DNA from 3 places in the Paenibacillus protaetiae genome. Region 3 is predicted to be linked to each of the others. Evidence: riboswitches for the same ligand, from Rfam matches in the RefSeq annotation. Region 3 holds a riboswitch; each other region holds the start of a gene.
What was found. A riboswitch is a leader RNA that binds a small molecule or an ion and turns the genes downstream of it on or off. The one in region 3 is predicted to bind cyclic di-AMP.
Positions count from the first base shown of each region.

Region 1: it holds a riboswitch for cyclic di-AMP, as region 3 does, so the genes downstream of both, ET464_RS14215 (C40 family peptidase) here and ET464_RS14815 (resuscitation-promoting factor) in region 3, are expected to answer to the same signal.
Region 2: it holds a riboswitch for cyclic di-AMP, as region 3 does, so the genes downstream of both, ET464_RS09845 (hypothetical protein) here and ET464_RS14815 (resuscitation-promoting factor) in region 3, are expected to answer to the same signal.

Region 1 is NZ_CP035492.1:3,073,690-3,080,324, forward strand. It holds gene ET464_RS14190 (zf-HC2 domain-containing protein) at 1-147, opposite strand, end outside; gene ET464_RS14195 (RNA polymerase sigma factor) at 144-674, opposite strand; gene ET464_RS14200 (YwhD family protein) at 899-1,417, opposite strand; gene ET464_RS14205 (M1 family metallopeptidase) at 1,521-3,533, shown strand; gene ET464_RS14210 (hypothetical protein) at 3,551-4,372, shown strand; cyclic di-AMP (ydaO/yuaA leader) riboswitch at 4,779-4,941, shown strand; gene ET464_RS14215 (C40 family peptidase) at 4,945-5,412, shown strand; gene ET464_RS14220 (GNAT family N-acetyltransferase) at 5,607-6,131, shown strand; gene ET464_RS14225 (hypothetical protein) at 6,189-6,482, opposite strand.
Region 2 is NZ_CP035492.1:2,141,359-2,147,993, reverse strand. It holds gene ET464_RS09870 (DeoR/GlpR family DNA-binding transcription regulator) at 1-244, shown strand, start outside; gene kduD (2-dehydro-3-deoxy-D-gluconate 5-dehydrogenase KduD) at 376-1,131, shown strand; gene ET464_RS09860 (TetR/AcrR family transcriptional regulator) at 1,351-1,983, opposite strand; gene ET464_RS09855 (DUF445 domain-containing protein) at 2,224-3,456, shown strand; gene ET464_RS09850 (hypothetical protein) at 3,546-3,917, opposite strand; gene ET464_RS09845 (hypothetical protein) at 4,078-4,686, opposite strand; cyclic di-AMP (ydaO/yuaA leader) riboswitch at 4,692-4,856, opposite strand; cyclic di-AMP (ydaO/yuaA leader) riboswitch at 5,238-5,475, shown strand; cyclic di-AMP (ydaO/yuaA leader) riboswitch at 5,593-5,794, shown strand; gene kdpF (K(+)-transporting ATPase subunit F) at 6,151-6,228, shown strand; gene kdpA (potassium-transporting ATPase subunit KdpA) at 6,261-6,635, shown strand, end outside.
Region 3 is NZ_CP035492.1:3,200,049-3,206,683, reverse strand. It holds gene ET464_RS14840 (tRNA1(Val) (adenine(37)-N6)-methyltransferase) at 1-323, shown strand, start outside; gene rsmI (16S rRNA (cytidine(1402)-2'-O)-methyltransferase) at 344-1,228, shown strand; gene ET464_RS14830 (AbrB/MazE/SpoVT family DNA-binding domain-containing protein) at 1,341-1,595, opposite strand; gene ET464_RS14825 (HD domain-containing protein) at 1,866-3,161, shown strand; gene ET464_RS14820 (TatD family hydrolase) at 3,224-3,991, shown strand; cyclic di-AMP (ydaO/yuaA leader) riboswitch at 4,175-4,381, shown strand; gene ET464_RS14815 (resuscitation-promoting factor) at 4,605-5,735, shown strand; gene rnmV (ribonuclease M5) at 5,856-6,440, shown strand; gene rsmA (16S rRNA (adenine(1518)-N(6)/adenine(1519)-N(6))-dimethyltransferase RsmA) at 6,444-6,635, shown strand, end outside.

The DNA.
Region 1 (6,635 bases), 130 kb from region 3:
GTACTGCATCAAGCATCCTTCGCAGGCCGCCAAATGGCGCTCAACGGCATCGCGTTCGGTTTCCGTCAGCCGGTCCGCCACATAATCGGCCATTCTGGCCGGGTCCACATGGGCTTCGTATAAACCATCGCGTTCGGTTCCGCTCATTCAAAGTCCTCCTTCTGCCAATGCTTCTTCATCCAGCTACGTGCGCGGTACAGCCTCGACTCTACGCTTTTTCGCTCAAGTCCGGTTTCGCCCGCGATCTGCTCGTACGATTTATCTTCTATATAATAGGCCACAACAACTTCCTTGTACGTTTCCGGCAGCTCTGCAATCCGAAGCCTCATCCGGTCCCGCTTCTCCCGCTCCAGCACCTGCTCTTCCGTTGTTGGCAGCAAACCGTGCCTGTATGCAGCGGATTCCTCCTGGGCAGCCTCATCCCCCGCGTCCATATCCGGCCTGCGGGCTTTATAACGTTTGTAATCAATCGCTTTGTTAACGGCAATGCGGGTCATCCACGTCTTCAGCCCTTCATTGCGGTATGCCGGGAGGGAGCGATAAATTTGCAGCAGCACTTCCTGCGTCACATCTTCGGCATCCTGCGGTGTGCGCAGCACTGCAAATACCGTTCGATAAATATACGGCCCATATTCCAGCACAAACGGCTCATACGCCGCCGGCCCGCCTTCCAATATTGACCGTACCAGCTGTTCCTCTCGAATCTCGCTCCCCTCCCTTCCACATCAATAGACGTCTCTTTTCCGCCTTTACCCTGCACCTTCGCGCAAAAAATATTTTCCCGCTTATGGATAACCCCTATTCGAACGCAAAAAAAGACGCCCACAAGCGGTCTCAACTGCTCATGAAGCGTCTTTATATGAAGCTAATTTGCGGATGCTGCTATTCGGCCTAAAGCTTAAACCTCCAATGCCTGCTTCAGCTCATCCGTAGAGTTGTCCCACCACTCCGGGTTATGCTCGACAAGCAGCTTGCGCAAAGCGGCTTTCTCGCCCGCATCGAGATCGTTCAATAGAATACGGCGTTTCAGCGAGTAATCCAGCTTGTTCACATGATCCGCAAGAATTTTCCATCCGCGGCGCGCTTCCGTATCGATCAGCATTTCGCACGCGGTTGCGCCGGCATAATACGAGCCGTTCTCATTGCGGTCGACCGCCACCCATACGATCCAGCATTTGCGGCCGTTTGGCGTGTCCTCTTTGTTCGGGCTGAACTTGATGCCGCGTTCGATTTTGCTTTTGGCATGCATAGCGCCTACATCAATGTAAGCTTCGCCGTTGTCGATCATGACGCAGGCGACCTGGCTAAGGTCGATCGAGCCGGCCCCGAAGCCTTTATGTTGTTTGTTGCTCACGACGTTGAGCGACAATGATCTTTTTTTCTCCGGCTGTGCCGGTTCTTGTCCTTGCTGTTCCATGGATTCACACCTTCCCCATACAATAATTCCATTTTAGCTAATAATCTTGGAAAAGCAAACATATACATGCTGTAGATGCTTGTCAACGGGAGGGAATCGTTCAATGACTCCACGCTACGTCAAACGAATCGTGTTCATAGCGCTTTTGGTCTTTCTGCTCGGCCTATCGCTCCAGCAAGGCTTCAAACAGGCTTGGCAATCCCAGTATACGTATGCTTTCTCTCCTGATGCCGCGCCCGCTGCGAAGACTGCTGCCTCCGAACCGGCCAAGCCCCCGGCGGTCCCTGCTCCAGAGCCGATCTCTCAGCCACAGCCGGTTGCGCTGAGCAAACGGGTGACGGAATACCACATCAATGTCAATCTGCAGGAGGACCCGATGCTGCTTACCGGGGAGCAGGATGTGACTTGGACAAACCCGGGCAAAAAAACGGTGTCCGAGCTATATTTTCACCTGTATCCGAACGCCTTCGAATCGGACAACACCACCTTTATGAAGGAAACCGGAGGCATTTTGCGCGAGGATCACGCCACACCAAACAGCTATGGCTATATGAAGATGCTCACATTAACAACCGAGCAGGGCGAAAGCCTGCTGCCCCGCCTCCATTATGTGCAGCCGGACGACGGCAACAAGGACGATCATACGTTGGCCAAGCTTAAGCTGCCCGATCCTGTAGCGCCCGGCAAGTCGGTCACGCTCAAAATGAGCTTTGAGGTGAAGCTGCCGGAAGTTTTCGCGCGGATGGGCTACTCCGGCGATTTCGTCATGGCCGGTCAATGGTTCCCTAAGGTGGCCGTTTATGAGACAGCCGGCACTCGGGGCCGGACAAGCGAAGGCTGGAACGTCCACCAGTACCACGGCAATTCGGAGTTTTACAGCGATTTCGGCATTTACAGCGTACGGATCGGCGTTCCGGAAAATTACAAAGTAGCGGCAACCGGCTTCCAGACCAAAACTTCCGAGACAGCTAACGGACGGAAGTATTACCAGTATTACGCCGACGATGTTCATGATTTCGGATGGTCGGCTTCGCCCGACTTCGTATATGCCGAAGACTCCTTATCCACTCCGAACATTCCCGGCGTCAAAATCAAGCTTTATTTGGACCCGTCGCAAGCGGGCCTCCAGGACCGGTACATGCATGCCGCTAAGTCGGCGCTGACGAAATATGCGCAGTGGTACGGGGAATATCCGTATACGACGCTGTCGGTTGTCGTGCCGCCGGCCGGAGCCGGAGGCGCGGGGGGCATGGAGTACCCGACGCTCGTGACTGGGCTCGCAGCGGATCAAACAAATCCCGGCTATGAGCTGGAACGCACTGTCGTCCATGAGATCGGTCATCAATATTGGTACGGCATGGTCGCGTCCAACGAGTTTGAAGAAGCGTGGCTCGACGAAGGTTTTACGTCCTATGCCGAAGACAAAGTAATGGAGAGCGAATACGGCGTTATCCCGAATACGCCGCTGGAAGCCAGCTATATGACTTCTCCGGCTTCGCTTACGCAGCCTTCCTGGGATTATAAAGGCAGCGATCAATATGCGGAGAACGTCTACATGCGCGGCAAGCTGGTGCTGCGCGGCATCGAACAGCAGGTTGGCGATAAAACGATGCAAAAAATTATGCGCACTTATTTTCAAAAATTTAAGTTCAAGCATCCTTCTACCGGCGATTTCGAACGGGTTGTCGAACAGGTGACCAAGCAGAACTGGGGCAATTATTTCAGCCATTATGTACAAGGCAGCCAAATGGCCGACTACGCCATCGCATCCGTCTCGACACGGCCGATAGCGCAAAACGGCAAAACAATGTATGAGTCGTCCGTCCTGATTAAAAACAACGGCGGCATCGGCGGGCAGATCCCGGTGATCCTCCAGTTTGCCGACGGCACGGTCATGCCGAAGGTGTGGACCGGCGAAGAATCGCATATTCAATACGATGTAGTCCAAAGCGCTCCGCTCGTCTGGGCTGCCCTCGATCCGCAAAATACGAACGTGCTGGACAACAAGCATATCAACAATTTTATGCTGGCCGATGTCTCGGATAAAACCCGCACCCGATGGGATCTCGGGACTGCCAAGGTGATTGAAGGCATCATCCATCTATTAGGCTGGTAAGGGAGGCGGCAGACCAAATGAAAACCTACTTGAAGCAAGGCTGGCGGCTGGCTGTCAAACATATGTATATCATCGTTTTTCTGTTCATCTATCAGCTGATTTGGGGGTTTTTCCTGTACCGGTACCTGGATTCCGCCATATCCCCGCTGCTGCAGCGCTGGCCGGCGGAATCGCCCTCCCATTCGGCAGTTCAGCTATTCCTGTCAGAAGCGCAATTCCGGCTGCTGAAGACCGATCTGGCTACCCCTTATTTATGGACGCTTGGCGGCCTGCTCGCCGCCCGGATGCTCATGACGCCCGTGCTGAACGCCGGGCTTTTCCACTCGATTCATTATGCGAAAGACGACAATAGCGGCACCCGCTTCTTCCAGGGCATAAAGAAATCGTGGAAAAAAATCGTGCTCCTGTATGTCATTCAAGCCGCGCTTGCCATTGCGCCCGCCTTCTGGCTGCTGCCGCGGGGGTTCAAGCTGCTTTGGACCAGCAGCTCCATACAGGAGCTGCTTAGCCAGGCTTTGCCTTGGGCAGCGGCATGGCTCTTATGGGGCTTTGCGCTTCACCTCATTTCGCTTGCCATGCAGTTCGGCGCCGTATCCGGCGCCGGCCCGTTCAAAGCGCTGGGCCAAGCATTAACCCGGCTCATTCCATACCTGGCTGTAACGATAGCGATGTGGGGCATCTCCGCTGTCTGCGGGCTTCTGTTGACCGGCGTATCGCTCATTTGGGCAGGGCTTATCGCACTTATTCTTCATCAAAGTTATTCCTTCATCCGGACGCTGCTCAAAGTATGGACGGTTGCTTCTCAATATGAATGCCTGCAAGCGAAGGAAGCGTCATAACGCCGCTCGCAAACTCAAAAGCTTGCAATCTGAGAAATTTTTAATCCTATTCTCATAAAAGCCGCTCTTTCGGCAGAAAGAGCGGCTTTTTTCGCGTGCCTGCTTTAAACCCGGCTTGTCCCGCCCGCATACCTCCTCTTTGATTTACATAGAACATAGAATCAGCCGGAAGAATGCTAGCTTGAAATAACCGTAAGCCTTGATAATATAGGCAATTTGTCCCTTTTCCCGCATAACGGACAAACATTCGACACCGGCCAGCACAAGTTCTATTTGAGGATGGCGATAGAGGCAAAATGAGGACAAAAACGATGTTTTTCAGCCAAAAGACTACATGAGAATTATTAAAAATCAGCAAAAAAAGGAGGAGATGCTGGAAAATAAACGAATATTTATCCCTAAGATTTTCTAAAACTAGCCTAATTTCCGTTTTTGGAAAACGGGGGAACCACCTTGGGTGAATTGATTTCGACGCTATGTGCTTCCATTGTCATATGCGTCTTGGGAATCATAGGGGACCTTCAAACCGAACCCCACAGCTAACCTCGTCGGCATCGGAAGGAGTTTCATCATTGAAGAAGGTAACTGCAGTATTAGTTGGACTCGTGCTTTTGCTATCATTCCAGGTCGGCACGATGTTCGCAAGCTCCAAAATGGACGGCATTGTTGCGAATGTCGTCGGCACTCCGTACCTGTATGGCGGTACAACAGTGAAAGGCTTCGATTGCTCCGGTTTTACCAACTATGTGTTTGACCAAATGGGCATTGACCTTCCACGCACCTCTGCATCGCAAGCAGAAGCAGGTACAAAGGTTGCGCAAAGCGATCTTCGTCCTGGCGATCTCGTGTTCTTCAACACGAATGGCCGCAGCATTTCCCATGTTGGCATCTATGTAGGCAACGGCCAGTTTGCACACGCCTCCAGCAGTAAAGGTGTAATGATCAGCAAGCTGAGCGAGTCCTACTACCAAACGCGCTACGTAACTGCTCGCCGTGTCATGAGTGACGACGTATTCGCGAAATATGCTGACAATAACTAAGGTCAAGCCGGGTACCTGAATGCGGTTCAGTATCCCGCTTGCCGGCAAAAAGCCGCAATGGTGCTTGTTCCTCAAGCCTCCATTGCGGCTTTTGCTTTAACCGGCTGCTCGCCATTACTTATCTCGTTTATAGAGCTGCCTAGAAGCGCAAACTTCATATACGAGTTAGACCAGATAACAAGGAGAAAACCCCTATGCCGCATATCAAATCCCAAAGCCAGCCCTGCGAGCCGCAGCTGACTGTTGTCCCGATGGACGCAGCCCACGCCCGGCACGTTTGCAGCTGGCGGTATGAATCCCCCTATAACCTGTACGGCTGGCCGGCGTGGGAGCAAATGGAGCGCGATGAGTTTGAATTCGGCAGCGCAGCCATTCGCGAGTCACAATATGTGTCGATTGTTACCGATAAACAGGAACTGGCCGGCTTCGGACAGCTCTTTCCGATGGCCGGCGTAACCCGGCTAGGCATGGGGCTTCGCCCGGACTTCTGCGGCCAAGGGCTTGGCGCACAGCTGGCGCTGCTCCTAGCGCATGAAGCGTTGAAGCGAAAGCCGGATCACGAAGTTGATCTGGAGGTGCTGACCTGGAACGAACGCGCAATACGCGCTTACACGAAAGCCGGCTTCCTCATAACCGATACCTATTTCCGGCCGACACCGGAAGGCGAAGCGGAATTTCACTGCATGGTGTTCCAGCCGCAGCACTGCCGGCCCGAATAACCACAACGCGCCGGATATCCGGCGCGCCGCTTTTCAGTCCCGGCCCGTTCCGCTCGGTCAGATGAGCCGGACAACATGGGATACATTGTCGCCTTGCGTCACTTCAATGACATGCCGTTTCGGATGGTACGTCACAATTCCATCGCCTACCGCAATCGACGTTTCTTCGCCCAAGCCAAAAAACACATCATCGGCGAGCGCTTCCATCACTTCGCTTTTCTCCGCATCAGCAAGCGCCTCCCATTCGCCCTTCTCCATCTCAAAAAACGTATAGCTGCGGTTTATTCCGCTGACCGCATCGGTCAAGTCTTTTAAAATATCCGCGTATTCTCTTGCATGTCTTACTCCCATGTGCATTCCGCCTTTATTCCAAATTTCAAAGCTTCTATTACCATTGTAACGCATTTGCCGGATTTTAACGCTCTCTAGTGCATTTCCTCTCCCGCTCTAATCTCTCGGCCCTCCGATGACGATAATAAAAGAAGTAGAGTTTTGTCGAAATCA
Region 2 (6,635 bases), 1.1 Mb from region 3:
GACCGGCATTCACCCGGAATACGGGCTGACGATTTTTACCGAAGAGCTGGCAGCTTTAAAAAGGGTTTACCTGGAATGCGCCAAGGAAGTTTATTGCCTTGCCGATCACAGCAAGTTTGACCGCGGGGCGCTTATTACGTTCGCCAGCCTTGAAGATGTAGACTGCATTATTACGGACCAAGCGATCGACCAGGCGGTTGTGGACAAATATGAAAGCGCCGGCGTTCGTATTTTGCGGGCTTAGCGTTGCGGCAGATCGCCATCACGGGAGCAATAAGCGGCAGCTGGCGATAATCGGCGCGTGAAGCGGCGATTAGCATCCATTTACACCGGCAGCGGCGATGAAGGATTGAATAGGATAAGGGAGGAACGGCAGTGGGGTATTTTGACTTGACGGGTAAAGTAGCCGTTGTAACCGGCGCAGGCCGGGGCCTTGGCGAAGCAATAGCAGTTGGCCTGGCGGAAGCGGGGGCGGACCTGGTGCTCGTAACGAACAGTACACCGGCGGATTCGACAGCCGCCAAAGTGCGGGAGTTAGGCCGGAAAGCGATTACGATTCAAGCGAACGTAGCCGAGCTGAACAAGCTGCCTGGCATTATTGAGCAGGCGGTGGAGGCTTTTGGCCGCATCGACATCCTTGTGAACAATGCGGGAATTATCCGCCGCACGCCGGCTGCCGAGCACAGCTACAAGGATTGGGAGGATGTGCTGAACGTCAACCTCAATTCCGTTTTTGTATTGAGCCAGGAAGCAGGCAAACGGATGATTGCTCAAGGCTCGGGCAAAATCATCAACATCGCCTCCATGCTGTCGTTCCAGGGCGGCATTAATGTGCCGGGTTATACGGCAAGCAAACATGCGGTAGCCGGCCTGACCAAGGAAATGGGCAATGAATGGGCGTCCAAGGGCGTCCAGGTGAACGCTATCGCTCCGGGTTATATGGCGACGGACAACACGGAAGCGCTGCGTGACGATCCGGTCCGCAGCCAGCAAATTTTGGACCGTATCCCAGCGGGACGCTGGGGAACCGGCCAAGACCTTGCGGGCGCGGCAGTATTCCTTGCCTCTTCGGCATCCGACTACATGAGCGGCCACGTATTATGCGTGGACGGCGGCTGGATGAACCGTTAGATGATTTGGCTTAGTGAAACTTTCGAGCAGAGGCATTCGTGAAACGTCTGCGAGAATATGTGTAAAACACCTGCGTGCAAAACGCAGGTGTTTTTTTTGCATTGCATAGGCTGGAACCCTTATGTTGCACGTGCCTTGCGGAAATTGGAAATTCGTCATCCTTTGTTTAAGAAAAGCAGCGGCAGCGGCTATACGGACCGGTCAAAATCGACATCTGGATTAGGGCCGGATATAGGATAACAGCATTTGTTTCAAAATGCGCTGTTGGTTGGGGGTTGCGATATCTTCTTCCAAATAGGAAATCGGCGACTTGAGGGCGATGTTGTTGCAGAAGGTGCCGTAGGCATTAATGATCGTAATGACCGTTTCTTTGACCGGAATGTCCGCCCGGATCGAGCCGTCGGTTATTCCGGCTTCCACAATCTCCATGAAGATGCCCGTAATTTCTTTTTGGGTTTCGATGTAATCCTGGATATCCGTCAGCGGATTTTTGGCGAAAGAAGCGTAGCTTTCGAAAGCTTCGCGGAATTTTACCCCGCTTTGCAGATGGTCTTCCCGCGTCAAATAATCCAGTACGTTCTCCAGCCGCTCATAGGCGGGTTTGCTTGCGCCGGCAAGCTCCTTGTATTTGCCGATATGCCGCTCCAGATTGGCAACGGCTACCGCTACAATCAGCTTGTCTTTTTTCGGAAAATAGCGGAACAGGGTGGCAATGCCGATTCTTTCGGCATCAGCGATATCCTGCATCTGGACATGGTCCAGCCCGTTTTCGAGAAATAGCCGCTCGGCTTGCAGCACGATGCTTTTGTACCGCGCATTTTTTTTCTTTTCCCTCACTCCGATTAATGCCATAACTGTTGTTTCCACCTCATTTGTTTCATTTACGAGTGAACCGGACGTCGGTTTAGCCCCTCGCCCGGCTTGCAGCGTTTTTTTCCATTATAACGGAATGAAGCCGCCTTCTGCACCGGAATGCTGGCCCCCTATCATGGAAAAGCTGCCGATTTCGGTTATTTACGAATTACAGCTGAAAATTTTGGTATAATTATGGCATATCAACCGAAATCGAATGCATCGCTTGGAGGAAAACCATTGAAATCAAAAAAAATTGCGATAATTTCGCTCATCGTGATGGCTGCCGGTTTTCTCGCAACAAGGTGGCTGACGGACAGCTGGTGGGTGAATATGCTCCATACCGGCTTTGAGGCCGGCCTTGTCGGCGGACTGGCAGACTGGTTTGCGGTAACGGCGCTGTTCCGGCATCCGATGGGCATCCCGATTCCGCATACGTCGCTGCTGCTTAAAAACCGGAACAAAATCGTCAATTCGCTTATATCGGCAATGGAAAACGAGCTGCTGAACAAAAAAAGCATTACCGAAAAGCTGAAAAAGCTTCGCCTGACCGACTGGCTTGGTTCCGGGGCGGTCCGTTTCGCGAAACAACGTTCCGTTCGGCTTGCTGTCATTGAAGCTGCGGAGCAGGCGGTCCGCCGTATACCCGAGGATAAAGCCGCTGTCTGGCTGCAGCAGGCGGCCGCCCATTACGCCGGGCGCATGGAGCTGCAGCCTTTGGCAGCGAAGCTGGTGCAGTCCGCAGCCGACGAAGGCTGGGATGAAAAAGCTCTTGATCATGCGCTGGGCCGGCTGAAGGCTTGGGCGTTAAAGCGCGAAACGGAAGATATGATGGGCAAGCTGGCGATGCAAAAGCTGGACGAGCTGCGCGTCGGCGGTTTCATGGGTTTTGCCCTGCAGGCTTTTATCGGTTTTATGAGCGAAGAGAAGCTGGGCTCCATGCTGCAAGGCATCCTGCTCTCCACGATACGCGATTTAAGCCGTGAAGGAAGTGCGATGCGTACGAAGCTGCTGGCATCGGTCCGCGGTGAACTGCAAAAGCTCGCCGGTAACGATGAACTGATCGTGCGTCTGCAGGAATGGCTGCGCAGCAAAGCGGAAAGCCCGGCAATGCTGCGTTTTTTGGAGGAACGGGCAGCGGATGGCAAAGCGATGCTGCTGGCCAAGCTGGACGAGCAGCGGTCCAATGGCGGGCGTATTGTTGTGCAGGGCTTGCGTTATGCCGTAGAGCTTGCGAAGGCGCATCACGAGGCAGTCGTCCGCTGGGAGCATCATATTCTTGAATTTGCCGCGCATCAGATTGAAGTTAACCACTACAGGCTTGGGCTGCTTGTCCGTGAAAACCTCGACAAGCTGGACGATCAGTCGCTGGTGAATATGCTGGAGGAAAAAATCGGCGGCGATCTGCAGTGGATCCGGGTGAACGGAGCGATTTGCGGATTTTTGGTCGGGATCGTATTGTCGTTTATTTAACGGGTTAACTGCAAAACCAAACAAGCCTCCTACACCCGTAAGGGCAAAAGGAGGCTTGTTTGGTTTTGCAGCGCGGCTGCCGGGAGGCATTAAATCAGCGCCCCGTAATCTTCTACGACTCGCACCGCCTGCTCGAAATCTTCCTCTTCTATAACGGCGGTCAGCACAATATCCCGGCCTGTCGTATCGCCCAGCGGAGAAGAAGAGCTGAGCCCGCTTGCGCTCACATCGGAAGCTTCCAGCACGGCTGCGTCGATTTGCGGGTATTGATTGCCCAGCGTAATATTCGCCAAGCCTGGAAAATCGCCGGTTAACGGATTTTCAATCCGGTCGATTCCGCCGGAATAACCGTCGATCCGGTCGATCGAGCTGTCCACCAGCTTCAGTTTTTTAAGCTCGGCATGGGCAAGTTCCGCTTGCTCGGGGCTTTTAAAAAAAGCGAGGATGTTTTTTTCCGCCACTTTGAATGTCCTCCATTCCCTCGAATCCGGCATAGTCATGCTGAATCCATTTTTCCCGCCGGATGCCAAAGTTATGTGCCGGAGCATGCAAAAATCGCTGTTTAAGAGGCATGAAGCCAATGAAACAGCGATTGATTGCCGGGCAGCAGATGCCCCGCATCTAAAACAGCGAAATATAGCATTCCGAGCGCGCTAAAAGCGTCACATCTTCCGTAAAAGGCTCGCTTCCGCTTTCAACGGCTGCAGCCGCCTGGTTCTCCGCATCCGCTTCACGTTCCGCAGCGGCTGCGGAGCTTATCTCTGCCGCCTGTCCGGTATTTTGCCCCTGCTCTAGCTGCTCTTCCGCCAAGCTGGCTGTGCTCCCGGCGCCGACCGCCCTCTCTACGCTTTCGGCGCTATCTGCAGCAGCTGTCTGCAGCCGGTGGCTGCTGATCTGATCTACTGCAGTAACAAACATATGCCGGAGGCGGCTGTCGAGCGTGTTGTCTTCACGGTTATAATCGTTCCCCGTGTTAATATAGTGGACGAGGCAGCTGCTCCAATGCACCCAATCGGATGGCTTTTCTTTCTTTTCGATAAACGTTTCGCTCCATCCGTAACCCAAAGCGGCAGTGATCCGCATACAGACGCGGTATCCGGGCGCATCAATACTGATGGCCGGGATGACGAACAGTTCGATCCGCTTGATTTGGATTTCGGACGCGTGAGGGACTTCGATCGCCAAATGATTGGCGAGGCGGTCTGTTAACATTTCCGCAGATTGAAACATAGAGCATTCTCTCCTTCGTTCGCTTACGAGGTTAGCTGTCGGATTCGGGCTAGAGAGAAGCCCTACGATGGCGCGCGGCCAACGATTCACCCCGGATGGCATACTTCATTTCCGCATGCCGATTGGGTCCCCCGCTTTTTTGTCTCCAAAAAATTCAGCGCAAAAATGTACCGTAACTGGGTATGAGGTTTATAGTAAACCTGAAAACCCGCTTTGTAAATATTTCGCTGGCCGATGCGGCATATCCTTTACACGATTTTGTCCTTTTTCCCTGAATGGCCGCAGCATTTTCCTTTATCTTTTATAAATACTCGTTTTTGCCCGCAGCTATGACTGTTATAGGGGAAAATGGGCTGCGGCAACGAAAAGAATCTATGTGCAATTTTCGGGAAATGAAGTATCCGCGAGATATTTTGAGCATTTTAAAGATTTTTAAAAAAGAAAGCGGTTTACATATACTCAAACCTCACCAATTTCTGCCTAAATCGCCTCTCTATTCTCTTTACAGCAGCTTGTGCCGGGAGTAAGATTCAGTTCATGCAAGTTCAAATGATTTCCAATCGCTGAGTTTCCGTCGCAAACGGAAAACGGGGGAACCATCCGCATGACGGGGCAAGCCGCAATTTGCCCTGCTGCGGTCCGCTGTGCAGGCAATCCGATGTGAGAGTCGGTTTGGCGCGCGGCAAGGGGTGAATCTTCAAGCAGGCACCATGGAGCATGCTTGAAGTAGGGCGACTCTCACCGCCCGAATCCGACAGCTAACCTCGTAAGCGTTGTTCGAGAGAGGGATGATGAGCTGTGGCTTATTTTGGCCGCAGAGGTCACTGTGCCTCTGCGGCTTTTTTGCGCCGGCATGGCGCTATGCTATTGTGCATGACGGTTTAAAACCATATGGGTGCTATTCGCAGTACCCAGTCGCTGAATTTTGCCGGAATGGCAAAAGCGGGGGAACCAAACGGGCGGGAACAGGCTGCCGGCTGGCTATTCAAGAGCCGGCGCAGCCAATCCGCCCATGGGGTGAGTCGCGCGGCTTCAATGAAGCAGCGCGTAGGGCGACTTCCGCGCCCGAATCCGACAGCTAACCTCGTAAGCGTGTCCGGGAGAGACACTCGATATCGTGCTGCTGCTTGATATAGCGGCGCAGCCAAGCTTTTGCCGCATAGGCGAAGCTTCGCTTGCGCTGCCGTAAAGCCGAAGCCGAGGGAGCTGCTTCTCTGCTCCTAAGGCTTCTTTTTTGTTGCCTTTTTTCAGGAAAATGGGGCTTATAAGCACATTTTATTGGAACGGATTTACCATTCAGCGCAATGGACCGCGGTTTATTGTGCCATTACGCAGGTTTATTTGGAGGTTGAACATGACGGACTTATGTATGGTTTTGACGCTGGCCTTATGCTTTGGGCTGTACGTTTTGTTTGCAGTCTGGTGCGGCAAGACGATAGACGATCAGGAAAGCGGGGATGAAACGTGATTCTGGCAGCGGTTGTTACGGTATTTGTATTTTTGTATTTGGTGTACGCGCTGCTCCATCCGGATAAATTCTGATCGGGCGCAGTTATTCCTTAGGGGGTTATGGAATGGAAATTTTGCAGATGGCGGTTGTTGTGGCGGTTGTGATCCTGCTCGTTAAACCGCTTGGCACCTATGTGTACCATGTGTTCTCGAACGAGCCGAACTGGACGGACCGGATATTCGGACCTGTAGAGAGGCTGCTCTATAAATGGATCGGGCTGAAAAAAAGGAACGGCATGACCTGGAAAACCTACACGCTTAGTTTCCTGCTCACGAACGTGGTGCTTGTCGCGGTCAGCTATATCATCCTGCGGGTGCAGACCGGGCTTCCGTTTAATCCGAACGGAATCGGCAATATGGAGCAGTCGCTGGCGTTTAATACGGTCATCAGCTTTATTACGAATACGAACCTGCAGCATTACAGCGGCGAAACGGGGCTT
Region 3 (6,635 bases):
CGCCTTATATGGCGGCCGATTCCGGCGATCATAACGATAATGAACATTACTCGATAGCAAGGCATGAAGTTCACTGTACGCTGGAAGATGTTATAGAAGCTTGTTCCCGTGCCGTGCGGACCGGAGGAAAAGTCAGCATGGTCCACCGCCCGTCGCGGTTTATCGACATTGTCGAAACGATGCGCAAATGGCGCCTTGAACCAAAGCGGATACAGTTCATACACCCGAAAAAAGATAAAGAGGCCAATATGGTCTTAATAGAAGCGATACGAGACGGAAAGCCGGAGCTTAAAGTGCTTCCGTCGGTTGTTGTATATGAATAACAAAAGGGGAGCGGGTAACAATGGGCGTTCATATCCAGAAAAGCTTTGATCCAGGCGCAAGCACGGGAACTCTTTATTTGGTCGGCACGCCTATCGGCAATTTGGAGGATATGACTTTCCGTGCCATCCGCACGCTGAAGGAAGCGGATTTGATCGCAGCGGAGGATACGAGACAAACGAGAAAGCTGCTTACACATTTTGAAATTGCGACCCGGCTGGTCAGTTATCATGAGCATAACAAGCAGTCGAGCGGTCCGGAGCTGATCCGGCTGCTGCAGGAAGGCCAGTCGATTGCGCTGGTCAGCGATGCCGGGCTGCCGGCTATATCGGATCCGGGTGCCGATTTGGCGGCGGAAGCAGCTGCTCATCATATTCCGGTCGTTCCGATCCCAGGCGCCAATGCGGCTTTGTCGGCATTAATCATATCCGGGCTTCCGACCGACCGCTTTACATTTACCGGATTCCCGCCGCGCGATAAAAAGTCGCTGCAGCAATGGCTGGAAGCGAATGGCCGCACAGAAGGAACATTGATGATGTATGAATCGCCGCATCGGCTGCGCAAAACATTGGAAGCGATGTTCGAAGTGTGGGGCGACCGCCGGATGGCCATGGTGCGGGAATTAACGAAACGCCATGAGGAAGCGGCAAGGGGAACAATATCCGAGTGCCTCGAATGGATTAACGAACATCCGCCATTAGGCGAGTATTGTCTCATTGTAGAAGGGAATTTAAACGGCGGGCTGGACGAAGCAGCTTCGGACATGCCAGTATGGTGGTCATTGCTTGATTTGGAGCAGCATGTACGTTATTATGAAGCCACCTGCGATAGGAAAGAAGCTATAAAAAAAGTAGCGGCAGACCGCGGCTTATCAAAAAGAGATGTCTATAACGAGGTCAATCGGTAGCAAATAAAAAAAAGGGCCTTCCTGGGCCGGGTTTAGCGCAGGAAGGCAAATAAGGAGTATTAAAAAGGTTAGAATTAATAAGTATTAGGTGATTCTATTATAACCTATTTTTTTATTTTGCAACAGGCGTAGGCATTTCAGAAAGACAAATATGGCAAACAATTTTGCCTTTGAAGTAGGATACGTTCTCCGCGTTGCCGCAGAAGATACATGCTGGCTCATATTTTTTCAGCATAATGCGTTCGCCGTCTACATAAATTTCAAGCGCGTCTTTTTCGCCAATGCCCAGCGTACGGCGCAATTCGATTGGAATAACGACACGGCCAAGCTCATCGACTTTACGAACAATACCAGTAGATTTCATCATTACAGTAGTTCCCCTCTCAAAAAAAAGTATTTCGTCACTATTCGACATAGTTTTTCTTTTTATAGTAAGTATAATACCAACCATTACCATATAAGTCAATCGAAGATATCGTCTATTACTGGAGATATACATCATTTTTAACTATATAGTAGGGATCTTTTAAACTTACTATAGAATACATCAGCTTCGACAATTTGGAAACAAAATAGCGACAATTTTCGACAAGAAATAAATGGTTGTGTCGAAAATTTGAACAAAGGGGGAATGAAGTTGCATAAAAAACTAAACGAGGAAAAAGTATTTAAAGATCCGGTGCACAACTATGTTTATGTACAAGATGAGATAATTTGGAATTTGGTGAACACCAAAGAATTTCAACGGCTGAGACGGATCCGCCAGCTCGGCACCTCCTATTTGACGTTCCATGGCGCGGAGCACAGCCGATTCTCCCATTCTCTTGGCGTATATGAAATGACCCGCAAAATTATTTCCCAGTTCGAACGGCACGGTTATTCCGACTGGCCCCAAGAGGAAAAGCTGGTTTCGCTTTGCGCTGCGCTGCTGCATGATATCGGACACGGACCATTTTCCCATTCGCTGGAGCAGGTATTTGAAACCCATCATGAGCAGTGGACCTGCAACATTATATTGGGGGATACGGAAGTAAACCGGGTGCTGCGAGAGGCAGGAGATGATTTTCCCGATCAAGTGGCGCAAGTCATTCGAAGGAAATACCCGAAGCCGATCGTCGTCAGCCTCGTTTCCAGCCAGATGGATGCGGACCGGATGGACTACTTGCTGCGCGACGCTTATTATACCGGCGTACATTACGGCACGTTTGACCTGGAGCGGATACTGCGCGTATTGCGGCCCTACAAAGGGAGAATTGTAGTAAAAGAAAGCGGCATGCATGCCGTTGAGCATTATTTAATGTCGCGGTACCAAATGTACTGGCAAATTTATTTCCATCCGGTGACCCGCAGCTCGGAAATTATTTTGCGGCAAATCTTCCGCCGGGCGAAACAATTATATGAAGAAAACTATTCGTTTGCCTATATGCCGGCACCGCTTAAAAGCCTTCTCGACGGCACGATCAACGTGCCTCATTATTTGAAGCTGGACGAATCGCTGGTGCAGACCGCGTTCAGCGAATGGTCGGAGGAGCGGGACGGGCTGCTGGCCGACCTGTGCAGCCGGTTTTTGAATCGCAAATTGTACAAATATATTACGATTGATAACCCAAGCGAAACGCTGCTGAATGAAATTGAACAGCAATGGGTTAAAATCGGCCTTTCGCCGGAGTATCATATGGAAATTGATTTTCCATATGACCAGCCTTATGATGTTTACCGGCCAGATGCGAAAAAAGGCGAAAAGGAAGAAAAAACACCGATTTTGCTGCTGGATAACGAAGATAGAATAAGCGAAATTTCGCAAAAATCGGACATTGTCCGCTCGATCACAGGGCTGCACCAAGGCGAGTATCGCCTGTATTATCCGGAAGAACCGCTGCTGGCGGCCAAATCATCGCTTACGGGGTCTATTCGCCAGTTATTTAAGCTATAAGCTTTACGACTATTAAGGAAAACTAACCATATATAGGAAGAAAAACAGGAGGGTCGGCTAACATGTTATTCGACACACATGCGCATTTGGATTCGCCCAATTTCGACGGAGATCGCGATGAGGTCATTGCCCGCGCGCGTGAAGCGGGAGTAGGGCTGATCGTTAATATCGGCTTTAACCGGGAGACGATCCCGACGACTATCGCATTAGCGGAACAGCATGATTTTATTTATGCGGCGGTAGGGTGGCATCCGGTTGATTCCATTGATATGAAACCCGGCGACCTGGAGTGGATCGAGCAGCTGGCGAGCCATCCGAAAGTGGTTGCAATCGGGGAAATCGGGCTTGATTACCACTGGGACACTTCGCCTAAAGAAGTTCAGCATCATGTGTTCCGCGAACAAATCCGCTTAGCCAAAAAAGTAGGCAAACCCATCATCATTCATAACCGGGATGCCCATGAGGATATCGTCAAAATTTTGAAGGAAGAGAACGCCTCCGAAGTCGGCGGCATTATGCACTGCTTTTCCGGAAGCTGGGAAACGGCCAAATTATGCTTGGACATGAATTTCTATATTTCGTTTGGCGGACCGGTCACTTTTAAAAATGCGAGGGTGCCAAAAGAGGTGCTTGCGAAGGTGCCGCTTGACCGTTTATTGATCGAAACCGACTGCCCATATTTGGCGCCTCATCCTTATCGAGGGAAGCGGAATGAGTCCGCTTACGTGGCTCTGGTCGCAGAGGCTGCGGCGGAAATTACGGGCAAATCCGTCGGGGAAATCAGCCGAATTACAGCTGAAAATGGAAGAAAATGTTTTGGTCTATTATGAGAATCGTTAAAAAATAGAGATATCGTGTGAAATAGAGCGAAAAAACTGTTTTTTGTGAGATCAATCGCTCATATTTTCCTGAAATATTCAAATAAATCGCTTATAGCGACTTTTATCTAATCTTTACAATGAGCACTGGATGAAGGTATGATTCATTTCAGAGCTTTATAAGATTGTATCGGATTTCCAGTAACGCTTAATCTCCGGATGGAGAGCGGGGGAACCAGGCGAATAAGCGACGGGCATGTATGGCAGCCTGCTGCTTAAGAGCATTTGAATTCTTCTTGGGGTGAATTTCGCCAAGGTCGCCATGAGCGGCCGGCAGTGAATCGGGCAGCTCTCTCGCCCAAACCCGACAGCTAACCTCGTAAGCGTATATAGAGAGCGATCAACTCGTGTTACTTTTTCCTATGCAGCCCTTTATGGGAAGCCACGAAACAGATCCTCTGTCGAAGGCTTCTTTTTATTTTTTGTTTTTTACATAAAGGCGTCCGGCAAGAGGCAAGTAACAACGATTTACTGGATTCGCGTGCCAATGCACGCCAATATTTTATAGTCGCGCTAAGAATCATGCGTAACACTAGCGGCGGGGCTATGAAGGAGGACCGAAGAAATGGGCGCAGAAGTAAAGGACACCCATGGGCAACGATCATCCAGCATGTCTTTCGCATGGCGATGGAAGCATGACCACCTTCGTTTAATTTTATTGAGTGCAATAATCTCAATCGCTATGACTTTCATGTTTTTGATGTTGTTGTACGGAACAAGTGATAAGAACGTATCTCTGGTTGTGAACGGCAAAGAAACCCTTGTGGAGACGAAGCAGGGGGTACTGCAGAAGCTGCTGGATGAACAAGCTATCACGGTTGGTCCGCATGATGAAGTTTCCGCTCCGCTTGATGCGAAGCTGAGGGACGGAGACCGTATTGTCATTAATCATGCGGTGAAAGTAACGGTAAAGGCTGACGGCAAATTATCAACGGTGTACACAACGGACAAAACAGTTGCGGGTGCGATTGATGATTTAAATATTAACGTCCGGGATGCGGACAAAGTGACACCGGCTCTGGAAGCCCAGTTGACGGGAGATACCCAAATTACGATCGTCCGGGTGGATACTCATATCACCAAGACGGAGAAGTCGCTGCCGTTCAACATTGTGAAGCAAGAAGATCCCACCCTGGAAAAAGGGAAGGAGAAGCTTGTTCGCACCGGCCAGCAAGGCATTATTGTGGAGCAGGTAGAGAAGCAATACGAAGACGGGCAGCTTGTGTCGAAGAAAATAATCGACCAGGTTGTTCAAAAAAATGCCGTAAATCAGCTTGTCGCTATCGGCACCAAAAAAGCGGCGCCTAAAGTGACGACACTTGCAGCAGCTTCGGTTACAAAAGGCGGCCTTACGTTTAATCCGAAAAAGGTGCTGAAAAATGTAACGTTAACGGCCTATACCGCTGACGCGGCTTCGACCGGCAAAGAAGAAGGCCACCCTTCGTTTGGCATTACCGCCTCGGGCACCAAGGTGACGGAAGGGCGCACCATTGCGGTCGATCCGGATGTTATACCGCTTGGCTGGTGGGTTTATATCGAGGGCATCGGTTTCCGCCGGGCGGAAGATACCGGCAGCGCCGTAAACGGCAACAAAATTGACGTTTATTTCAACAGCTCTTCCTACGCAAAAAAATTCGGCAGGAAAAAAGGCTACACGGTCTACGTCCTTGGCCCGAATAAACCGCCTGCTAGTTAATGAGACGGCTGGCGTACTCTTTTTGTTGCAATCATCATGTAATTATAATTTAATTAAGCCATGCTAAGAAGAGGTTATGCCTCTTCTTTTTGTATTGCCCGAACGGAAAGGATGGATCGTTTGATTAAAGAAATTATTGTCGTGGAGGGCAAGGACGATACAGCTGCCATTAAGCGGGCGGTTGATGCCGATACGATTGAAACAAACGGCTCTGCGGTCGGCCCGGACGTATTGCGCCGGATCAAGCTGGCACAGGAGCGCAGAGGCGTTATTATATTTACCGACCCGGACCATGCCGGGGAGCGCATCCGAAAAATCGTTGCGCAGCATGTTCAAGGATGCAAACATGCCTTTTTGCCGCAGGAGAAAGCGGAATACAAAGGCGACATCGGCATCGAGAACGCGTCGCCGGAGTCCATTCGCGAAGCGCTTGCCAACGTGCGCACAGAAGCAGCCGGGGCAATCGAAGGCGAGATCACATGGGACGATTTGATTGATGCCGGCCTGATTGTCCATCCCGATGCGGCTGAACGGAGGCTGAAGATGGGCAAGCTGTTAGGAATCGGTTATGCGAACGGCAAAACGTTTTATAAACGGTGCATCAGCTTTCATATTACGAAAGAAGAATTTCTGAAAGCATATCAAGCTATGGAAGTGGAACCTGCAGGCGGTCCTGCCGGCGGAGCTGCAAGGAAAGGGGATTAAAAGATGAGTAACGCTCGAGGAGGCATGGGAGCGGCCGATGTCGGCACGCCCAGGCGGACGAAAGAAATTATCGCGAAATACGGGTTCTCGTTCAAGAAAAGTTTAGGACAGAACTTCCTGATCGATCAAAATATTTTAAATAAAATTGTAGAAGCGGCGGAGCTGGACAAAACGAAAGGCGCTCTGGAAATCGGG